One region of the Streptomyces sp. NPDC018019 genome, then DNA from elsewhere that is predicted to be linked to it. Evidence: riboswitches for the same ligand, from Rfam matches in the RefSeq annotation. Region 1 holds a riboswitch; each other region holds the start of a gene.
The links. Region 1 has a riboswitch for cyclic di-AMP ahead of ACH4FX_RS18140 (NlpC/P60 family protein). Riboswitches for the same ligand answer to the same signal wherever they lie in the genome.

Region 2: it holds a riboswitch for cyclic di-AMP, as region 1 does, so the genes downstream of both, ACH4FX_RS02585 (transglycosylase family protein) here and ACH4FX_RS18140 (NlpC/P60 family protein) in region 1, are expected to answer to the same signal.
Region 3: it holds a riboswitch for cyclic di-AMP, as region 1 does, so the genes downstream of both, ACH4FX_RS21200 (M23 family metallopeptidase) here and ACH4FX_RS18140 (NlpC/P60 family protein) in region 1, are expected to answer to the same signal.

Annotation. Positions count from the first base shown of each region.
Region 1 is NZ_JBIRGD010000010.1:1,726-4,993, forward strand. It holds gene ACH4FX_RS18135 (hypothetical protein) at 310-663, shown strand; gene ACH4FX_RS18140 (NlpC/P60 family protein) at 786-1,961, opposite strand; cyclic di-AMP (ydaO/yuaA leader) riboswitch at 1,969-2,190, opposite strand; gene pcrA (DNA helicase PcrA) at 2,470-3,268, shown strand, end outside.
Region 2 is NZ_JBIRGD010000001.1:557,863-561,130, forward strand. It holds gene ACH4FX_RS02580 (transglycosylase family protein) at 1-894, shown strand, start outside; cyclic di-AMP (ydaO/yuaA leader) riboswitch at 1,098-1,306, shown strand; gene ACH4FX_RS02585 (transglycosylase family protein) at 1,310-2,008, shown strand; gene eno (phosphopyruvate hydratase) at 2,414-3,268, shown strand, end outside.
Region 3 is NZ_JBIRGD010000012.1:156,500-159,767, forward strand. It holds gene ACH4FX_RS21195 (GntR family transcriptional regulator) at 176-868, opposite strand; gene ACH4FX_RS21200 (M23 family metallopeptidase) at 1,077-1,874, opposite strand; cyclic di-AMP (ydaO/yuaA leader) riboswitch at 1,888-2,042, opposite strand; gene ACH4FX_RS21205 (M16 family metallopeptidase) at 2,327-3,268, opposite strand, start outside.

The sequences.
Region 1 (3,268 bases):
CTCCTGGGTCCGGCGGCGGCCCGTAACAGGGGGAGCGGGCCGCCGCCGTTCCTCTCGGCGGAGACGGCCGACGACCGCCGGGGCGGAATCCGGCGGAGGTGGGGTGTCGGCCGCCTGATGAAGGACGCTAAACCTCCGCCCCCCGGAAAGGTGACTGGTTGACGGGTATTGCTCGTTTTCGTCCCGCCGGTGGGTGTGCCTGTCCGTTGCCGTACGCCTTGGAGGCGTGCCGGGAGCGGGCTCCGACCGGAGTGGGAGAGGCGGACCTGAGTGCGAAGCCGTGGTAAGCGAGGGCTACGATCCACCACTATGGACGTAGTAACCAAGGTCTTCGTGGGCCTGCACATCATCGGCATCGCGTCGCTGCTCGGCGGTTTCCTGACCCAGCTGAAGCCGATGAGCGCGGGCACCGCGCGCTTCGTGCCGGCCATGCTGCACGGCGCGCTGACGATGCTGGTGACCGGCGTCGCCCTGGTCGGCCTCAACCAGGCCCAGGACCACTCGCTCGACAACGTCAAGCTCGGCGTCAAGCTCGCCCTGCTGGTCGTGATCCTGGGCCTGGTCTACGTGAAGCGCGACGAGGAGAAGGTGGAGAAGCCCTTCTTCCTGGCGGTGGGGCTGCTGACGGTGGTCAACATCTTCATCGCGCTGCTGTGGACGTGAGCGGCGGAGCCTGAGAGGACAGGCCGCGGGGCACCGGCCCCGCGGCCTTCGTCCTGTGCGGGGCGGGTGCTCCCGCTCATGCGGACCCGGTGCTTCCGCTCATCCGCGCCGGGCGCTCCCGCTCAAGCCGGCCGCACGCTCCCGTAGATCGGCATGTAGTAGATCGACTCGACCCGGACACTGGCGCCCGGCTTCGGGGCGTGGATCATCTTGCCGTCGCCGATGTACATGCCGACGTGGCTGATGTCGTTGTAGAAGAACACCAGGTCACCGGGTTTCAGGTCCTTGGTCGCCACGCGGTCGCCGGCCTTGACCTGGTCCCAGGTCGTCCGGGGCAGCGAGACGCCCGCCGCCTTCCAGGCCGCCTGGGTCAGACCGGAGCAGTCGTACGAGTTCGGGCCGGTCGCGCCCCAGACGTACGGCTTGCCCATCTGGGCGCGGGCGAACGCGAGCGCCTTGGCGGCCTTGGTCGCGTACGAACCGTCGTCGGCCGTCCCGCCGCCGGAGGAGCCGCCGTCCGGTGATCCGGAGCCGGTGCCCTGGCCCGGCTTGTCGTGCTGCTGGCGGTCCGCCCGCTCCTTGCGTTCCTTCTCGGCCTGCTTGCGGGCCAGTTCCTCGGCCTTGCGCCGGGCCTCGGCCTCCTTCTTGCGCTCCAGCTCCGCCAGCCGCGCCTTCTCCTGGGCGGTCAGCCGGGACAGCAGCTGCCGGGCCTCGGCCAGCTTGTCCTGGACGTCCTTCTTGGACTCCTTCAGGGACGCCTGGGTCTCGGTGAGCCGCTCCAGGCTCCGGGCCGCCTCGGTCCGCTGCCGTACGGCCTTGGCCTGCTGCTCCTGGTAGTCGGTGACGGCCTGCTTCTGCGCGCCGGTCAGCCGGTCCATCAGGTGGCTCCGGTCGACGAACTGCTGCGGGTTCCGGGCCAGCAGGAGCTGCGCGGTCGGGTTCATGCCGCCGCTGCGGTACTGGGCCGACGCGTAGGTGCCCAGCTGGCGCCGGGCGTCGTTCATCTTCTGGGTGCGCCGGGCGGTGTCGTCCAGGAGGCGGTCGACGGTGCTGCGCTGCTCGTCGGCCTGCTCCTTGGCGGCGTTGTACTTCTGGGTCGCCACCTCGGCCTGCCGGTAGAGGTCGTCGACCTTCTGCTTGACCTCTTCGATCGTCTGCTTCGGCTGCCGTGGCGCGGCCTCGGCCGTCTGCGAGAGCAGGGTGACCGAGGCGAGGGCGGCGGTGGTGAGCCCGGCGGCCGTACGGCGGCTTCCGGGCGAGGCGAGTATGCGGGTGCGCGGCTTGCGGTGCGACGCCAAGGCCGGCGCCTCCTTCCGTGGACCGCCTACCGGGTTAGCTGTCAGGTTCGGGCGTACGGAAGGCTGCCCTACGGTCCGTACGGCGCGGCAGAGGTCCTGGGAGCGCTCCGGGCGGTGGTCCGAGGCGCCTCTCGCCGTGTGCCGTACCGGACCGATTCACCTCGGTGGTACGTGTGGGTCCCCGGCTCCGGATGCCTCGCGGCAGCGCCGGACTCGGCGGGGGCGGCCCGTGCGGACGCTGTCGACCGCGGGGACGGCGGGCTGCCCGAGCGAGCACGGTAGCCAACCCATGTGGCTCCTGTGAAGGCTGATGTTCGATATGCCCGAAACCTTTTCGTGATCTGATCGCATCCGGGGCGTGTCCTGGCCCGCGCCTGTCCGCCCGGGACCGGATGGTGTCGTACGCGCCCTGTGACGCACGACACCCGTCGGAGGCGTGCGAGGTCACACGGCCGGTTTTCCCGGTACGGGCCGGGCTGTCAGTGGGGCGGCCTAGACTCGGTGGGCGATGAGCAGCCTCTTTGACGACAGCTTCCTGGCGGACCTCGAACCCACCGGCGAGGGGCCCCCGCCGCCTCCCGAGGACGAGGACGGTCCGGCACAGGAGGAGATCCCGGCCGACCTGTTCGGCGGGCGCTTCGACGTGCCCGGCGGCATCCCGCACGCCGTGGGCCCGGGCCGGGACCCGTACTACCGCGACGGCGCCGCCCGCCCCGCGGTGGATCCGGCCGCCCTCCTGGAGGGGCTGAACGACCAGCAGAAGGCCGCCGTGGTGCACACCGGCGGCCCGCTGCTCATCGTCGCAGGCGCCGGCTCCGGCAAGACCCGCGTCCTGACGCACCGCATCGCGCACCTGCTCGGCGCGCGCCGGGTGCATCCGGGCGAGATCCTCGCGATCACCTTCACCAACAAGGCCGCGGGCGAGATGAAGGAGCGCGTCGAGGAGCTGGTCGGCCCCCGGGCGAACGCGATGTGGGTCTCCACCTTCCACAGCGCGTGCGTGCGCATCCTGCGCCGCGAGTCCAAGAAGCTGGGCTTCACGTCGTCCTTCTCGATCTACGACGCGGCCGACTCCAAGCGCCTGATGGCCCTGGTCTGCCGCGACCTGGACCTCGACCCCAAGCGGTTCCCGCCCAAGTCCTTCAGCGCCAAGGTCTCCAACCTCAAGAACGAGCTCATCGACGAGGAGACCTTCGCCCAGCAGGCCGCCGACGGATTCGAGAAGTCGGTGGCCGAGGCGTACACGATGTACCAGGCGCGGCTGCGCGAGGCCAATGCCCTGGACTTCGACGACATCATCATGACCA
Region 2 (3,268 bases), on a different contig from region 1:
ACCTGGGACCGGGTGGCCCAGTGCGAGAGCGGCGGCGTGTGGAGCGCCAACTCCGGCAACGGGTTCTACGGCGGACTCCAGCTGACCCAGGAGATGTGGGACCGGCACGGCGGCGCGGCGTACGCCTCGCGCCCCGACCTGGCCAGCCGCTCGCAGCAGATAGCCGTCGCCGAGTCGATCCTCGCCGCGCGCGGGCCCGACACCTGGCCGAGCTGCGCGGTGAACGCGGGCCTCAAGCAGGGCGGCAGCAAGGCGGACGTGGACCCGGGCAGCACCCCGACGCCGCAGCCGTCCGCACCGTCCTCTTCCACCCCTTCCCCGCCGTCCTCTCCTTCCACTCCCACCACGCCGCCCTCCTCCGGGTCCGGCGAGTCGTCCCGGACCCCCGAGCCGGGCGGCCCGCGCACCCCGGAGCCGAAGCCGTCGCCGAGCGGTCCGGCCGGCACCGGGGACCCGTCCCGCACGCCGGACCCGTCCGGCACGCCGGCCCCGTCCGGTACGGGCCGTACGGGCGACCCGTCGCACCCGGCCACCCCGGACGGCGGCACCGCCACGGATCCGACCGCGCCCCCGTCCCAGGGCCAGGGCAAGCACCGCGGCCAGCCCCGTGAGGAGGGGCCCGGCGCGGGCAGCGGCGGCACGGACGGCGCGGGGCGGTCCGGCGGCACGGAGCACCCCTCGCGGGGCGGCGACGCGCACCGTACGGACCCGGCGTCGCCGGGCGACTACACCGTGCGGCCGGGTGACAACCTGTCAGCCATCGCCGAGGACCGTGGGGTCTCCGGAGGCTGGCCGGCGCTCTACGAGGCCAACAAACGTGTCATCGGGGGCGATCCGGACCTCATCCACCCCGGCCAGCGCCTCGATCTGGATGCCGATCAGGGTACTTCGTAGGTAATTGCCCGCTTTGGTGAAAGTGAGACATGGATCTCGTTCGGGAGCCCGCCGCCCGACCCGTCCGTTGTTTCCAAACCTGCGGCGACCTGCGGAAATGTGATGATCCTGTGATGTCTGGGGGCCAACTGGCCTCAGATGTAGGGGTTTGAACCGGCGGGGCGTTCCTGTTTACCGTCTTCATCGCTCGCCAAAGCGGGCCCTTCAACCACACGCCGAATCCTGCCGGTGGTCGGAGGTCACACGTCGCGACAGCGCCGAAGGCAGGAGCGGGGGACCCAAGGTAGGTGCCGGCCCCGCCCGCGGAAGCGGGACAGCCGGCTTGGGGTGAAGCCGCGTGGAAGCACACGCGGCCGGGCCACTCACAGCCCGAACCCGACAGCTCACCTCGTAGGCGTCGGTGAGGAAACGAACCATGCTGAACACCAAGGGCAAGCACCGTCGTCCGTCCAAGGCCGTCCGCGTCGCCACCCTGGCCGGTGTCGCCGGCGCCGCTGTGGCCGTCCCGCTGATGGGCGCCACCTCTGCCTCCGCCGCGGGCAACAACTGGGACGCCGTCGCCCAGTGCGAGTCCGGCGGCAACTGGTCGATCAACACCGGCAACGGCTACTACGGTGGCCTGCAGTTCACCAACTCCAGCTGGGCCGCCGCCGGCGGCACCAAGTACGCCCCGCGTGCCGACAAGGCCACCAAGGCCCAGCAGATCGCGGTGGCCGAGCGTCTGCTCGCCATCCAGGGCCCGGGCGCCTGGACCTGCGCCGGCGGCCACCTCGGCAAGGGCAACGCGAACGCCCAGGCCGACGGCGGCTCGTCGCAGGGCAGCTCGCACAAGTCCTACAAGAAGTCGCACCGCTCCTACTCCGCCCCGCAGAGCACCTCGCGGTCCGAGGCCCGCAAGCAGGGCGAGGAGCTGGCCCGCAAGACCCCGGCCCCGTCCCACAAGGCGGCGCCGAAGTCGAACCCCAAGGGCAACTACACCGTCAAGTCCGGTGACACCCTCGCCAAGATCGCCGCTTCCCACGGCACCAACTGGAAGTCGGTCTACGAGAACAACAAGTCCGTCATCGGCGGCAACCCCAACCTGATCTTCCCGGGCCAGAAGCTGGCCGTCTGAGCCGGCCCAAGCCCTGACGGACTCCGGGTGGCCGGGCCGGTCCGTGCGTACGGCGGTACGCACGGGCCCGGCACGCCCCCGGGGCCCGCTCGTACCGGGAACCCGCTCTTCCCGTGAGACCGCCCCGCCACGGCGCCTGTCCCCCGCACGCGCCGCGGCGGGGCTTCTCCATTTGCCCCGCGGCCCCCGTTCCCCCGCGAGCCGTCCCGGCCGCGTGCCGGCCCCGCCCGGCCCGCACCTGCCCACGCGCCGGTTTCCCCGTTCAGCGAACAATGTGCCCGTACGTCACGTGAACAGCGGCTTTGCGGGTGTTTTCGTCCCACGGACCGGGCTGGCGGCGAGCGGAACCCCGGGAGGCCGTTAGGCTCGTGCTGCAGAACTCCAGACACCCATGAAGGAGACAACGTGCCGTCCATCGACGTCGTCGTAGCTCGCGAGATCCTCGACTCGCGAGGCAATCCCACGGTCGAGGTCGAGGTCGGCCTCGACGACGGCAGCACCGGCCGTGCCGCCGTTCCGTCCGGCGCCTCGACCGGCGCCTTCGAGGCCATCGAGCTGCGGGACGGGGACCCGAACCGCTACCAGGGCAAGGGCGTGGAGAAGGCCGTCCTCGCGGTCATCGAGCAGATCGGCCCGGAGCTGGTCGGCTACGACGCCACCGAGCAGCGCCTGATCGACCAGGCCATGTTCGACCTGGACGCCACGGACAACAAGGGCTCGCTCGGCGCCAACGCCATCCTCGGCGTCTCCCTGGCCGTCGCGCACGCCGCCTCCGAGGCCAGCGACCTGCCGCTGTTCCGCTACCTGGGCGGCCCGAACGCCCACGTGCTGCCGGTCCCGATGATGAACATCCTGAACGGCGGCTCGCACGCCGACTCGAACGTGGACATCCAGGAGTTCATGATCGCCCCGATCGGCGCGGAGTCCTTCTCCGAGGCGCTGCGCTGGGGCGCCGAGGTCTACCACACCCTCAAGAAGGTGCTGAAGGGCAAGGGCCTGGCCACCGGCCTGGGCGACGAGGGCGGCTTCGCCCCGAACCTGGGCTCCAACCGCGAGGCCCTGGACCTGATCCTGGAGGCCATCAAGGAGGCCGGCTACACCCCCGGCCAGGACATCGCGCTCGCGCTCGACGTCGCCGCCTCCGAGTTCTACAAGGACGGCGTCTACGAGTTCGAGGGCCAGCAGCGCACGGCCGAGCAGATGACCTCGTACTACGAGGAGCTCGTCGACGCCTACCCGCTGGTCTCCATCGAGGACCCG
Region 3 (3,268 bases), on a different contig from region 1:
ATACGGGGCGGCGGCCGCCCCGCTCCACCTTTACCGCGCGCGCCGCGCAGACGAAATCGGGCAGGCCGGGCCGAGGAATTCCGTACGCCGATTTCCCGGGGCCGCAATTCCGGCGCCACTCCCCCGCCCGCACCTTTTCGGAGAATCCGCGTACCGCTTGTATACGGCGGCTCTGTTAATTCCGGTCGCGCGCCGTGTTTACGGGCTGTTTCGGAGTGCTCACGGCCGGGTCCGGAGCGCCGGCGCGCAGGCTGTACGCCCCGCGCGACCGCTCGACGTGCGCCGCCATCAGGGCGCGCGCCCGCTCCGCGTCACCGCGGCTCACCGCGTCCAGCACCGCCCCGTGCTCCTCCCAGGACCGCTCGTCGCGGGCCGGGGCCTCGACCGCGTACATCCAGTCGATCTTGCGCCGGAGCTGGGTGAGGAGCGCCGCCAGACTGGCACTGCCGGACGCCTGGGCGAGCGTCTCGTGGAACCAGCCGTCCAGTTGGCGCAGCTCGGCCCGCCGCCCCTGCCGGGCGCGCTCCCGGCCCAGCCGGACGATGCCGCGCAGCACCTTCAGGTGCGCGGCGGTGCGGCGGGCGGCGGCGCGGGCGGCGCCCAGCGGCTCCAGCAGGCCGCGGATGTCCAGGAGGTCGGCCGCCTCCCGCTCGGTGGGCGCGGCCACGCAGGCGCCCGCGTGGTGCCGGATGGTGACGAAACCCTCGGACTGGAGCGTGCGCAGCGCCTCGCGCACGGGGACGCGGGAGACCCCGTACCGGCCGGCCAGCAGTTCCTCGATCAGCCGGCTGCCCGGCGGGAGGACGCCGGACACGATGTCGTCGCGGATCGCCGTGCACACCGCATGCGCGGAAATGTGGCCTCGCATCTGCCGTGCCTCCGCCGTAATCCCCGGGAAACGTCCGCAATTGCCGCCGGGCGGCGGCATTCGACGTGACTCTATTCGACAGGAACGGGATTTCCGACGGCTCTGGCGCATTCATGGATATTTTTTGGCCAGCACTGCCGGGCGCATACGCATACGCCGGTGCCCCGGCCGCGGGGGCCGGGGCACCGGGTGGGGACGGGGATGCGCGTCAGACGTTGACGCCGTGCGAGCGCAGGTAGGCGACCGGGTCGATGTCGGAGCCGTACTCGGCGGAGGTGCGGGCCTCGAAGTGCAGGTGCGGCCCGGTGGTGTTGCCGGTGTTGCCCGACAGGGCGATCTGCTGGCCCGGGGTGACGGTCTGGCCCACCGAGACGCTGATGGACGACAGGTGGCCGTACTGGGTGTAGGTGCCGTCGTTCATCTTGATGACGACGTTGTTCCCGTACGCGCCGCCCCAGCCGGCCTCGACGACGGTGCCCGAGCCCACGGCGTGCACGGTGGTCCCGGAGGCCGCGTGGAAGTCGACGCCGGTGTGGCTGCCGGAGGACCACAGGCCGCTGGACGCCTTGTAGCTCGTGGAGACGTAGGAGCCGTCGACGGGGGCGACGTACGTCATGAGGCGCTTGCGCTCGGCCTCCCGGGCGGCGCGCTCCTCGGCCTCCCGCTTCTTCTTCGCCTCCGCGTCGGCCTTGCGCTTGGCCTCCTCGGCCTGCTGACGCGCCTCGGCCTCGGCCCTGGCCTGCGCGGCGGCGGCATCGGCGGCCTCCTGCTGCGCGTCGGCCTGCGCCTCGACCTGCTCGGCCAGCTCGTCGCCGAGGACGACGGCCTGGTGGAGGCCGGTGTCGTGGGTGCTCGCGTCGTCCGTGTTGCCGGCCGCCAGCGCCGGGGAGGCGACGGAGGCGATGACGCCGGACGCGGCGAGCGTGGCTATGCCGGCGAGGTTGCGGGTCGTCCGCGCGCTGCGGCTCGGACCACGGTGCTTCCCGGTGCCACGGGTGAACGCCATGGGGTGGCTGTGTCCTTTCCTTCCCTCTCGCCTACCGGGTTAGCTGACGGGTTCGGAGCAGGAAGGTCTCCTACGGGCCCCTCCGGGAAGGCGCCCGATTCACCCCAGGGGACGTGGGTCCCCGGCTCCCCTGGCTCGCGCCGTACGGGGACTCGGCGATGACTGTCCGTGCCGCGGTTGCGGCGGTGATCCCGCGGACAGCCGGATCGACGCTAAACGGGGCCACTTTCGATCGGCAAACAGAACCCCGGTTTTGTGCCGTACGCCACACAGGCATCAGGCAACCATCCCCATCAATTGGGACATAAAGAAGATCCAGCGGCACTGGCGCACCACTGGATCCTCTTCGTGACGTCCCATCACCCCGGCGGGTCATGGTCCGTCCGCCGCGGACGGCCCGGCCCGCCCGGTGACGGGCCGTCGGCCGCCGGGGCCGTACCCGTGACGTGCCGTCAGCCCTTGACCACCGTCACCTCGCCGATGCCGAGCGCCTTGACGGGCTCCTCGATCTCGGCGGCGTCGCCCACCAGGACGGTCACCAGCCGGTCCACCGGGAAGGCGCTGACGGCCGCCGCGGTGGCCTCGACCGTGCCGGTCTGCGCGAGCCGCACGTACAGCTGCGCCTGGTAGTCGTCCGGGAGCTGCTGCTCGACCTGGTCGGCGAGGGTGCCCGCGACGGCCGCCGCGGTCTCGTACTTCAGGGGCGCGACGCCGACCAGGTTCTGCACGGCCACGTCCCGCTCGGCGTCCGTCAGGCCCTCCGCGGCGAGGGTGCGCAGCACCTGCCACAGGTCGGCCAGGGCCGGGCCGGTGGAGGCGGTGTCCACCGAGCCGCTGATGGCGAGCATCGCGGCGCCGTCGCCGTCGGCCGAGGAGCGCAGCACCTGCCCGAAGGCGCGCACCCCGTAGGTGTAGCCCTTCTCCTCGCGCAGCACCCGGTCCAGGCGGGAGGTGAGGGTGCCGCCCAGGCAGTACGTGCCGAGCACCTGGGCGGGCCAGGCGCGGTCGTGCCGGTCCGGGCCGATGCGGCCGATGAGCAGCTGGGTCTGTACGGCGCCGGGGCGGTCGACGATCACCACCCGGCCGGTGTCGTCGGCGGTGATCGGGCTGGCCTTCACCGGTTCGGCGGGCGACCCCGTCCAGGCGCCGAGGGTCTCCGCGAGGGCCGTGTCCAGATCGACGCCGGTGAAGTCGCCGACGATGACGGCGGTGGCCGTGGCGGGGCGCACATGGGCCTCGTAGAAGGCGCGGACGGCCGCCGCGTCGATCCGCGAGACGGTCTCCTCGGTGCCCTGGCGCGGCCGGGACATCCGGGAGTCGGCCGGGAACAGCTCCTTGGACAGGGCCATCGCGGCGCGGCGCGCCGGGTTGGCGAGCTCGTGCGGGATCTCGTC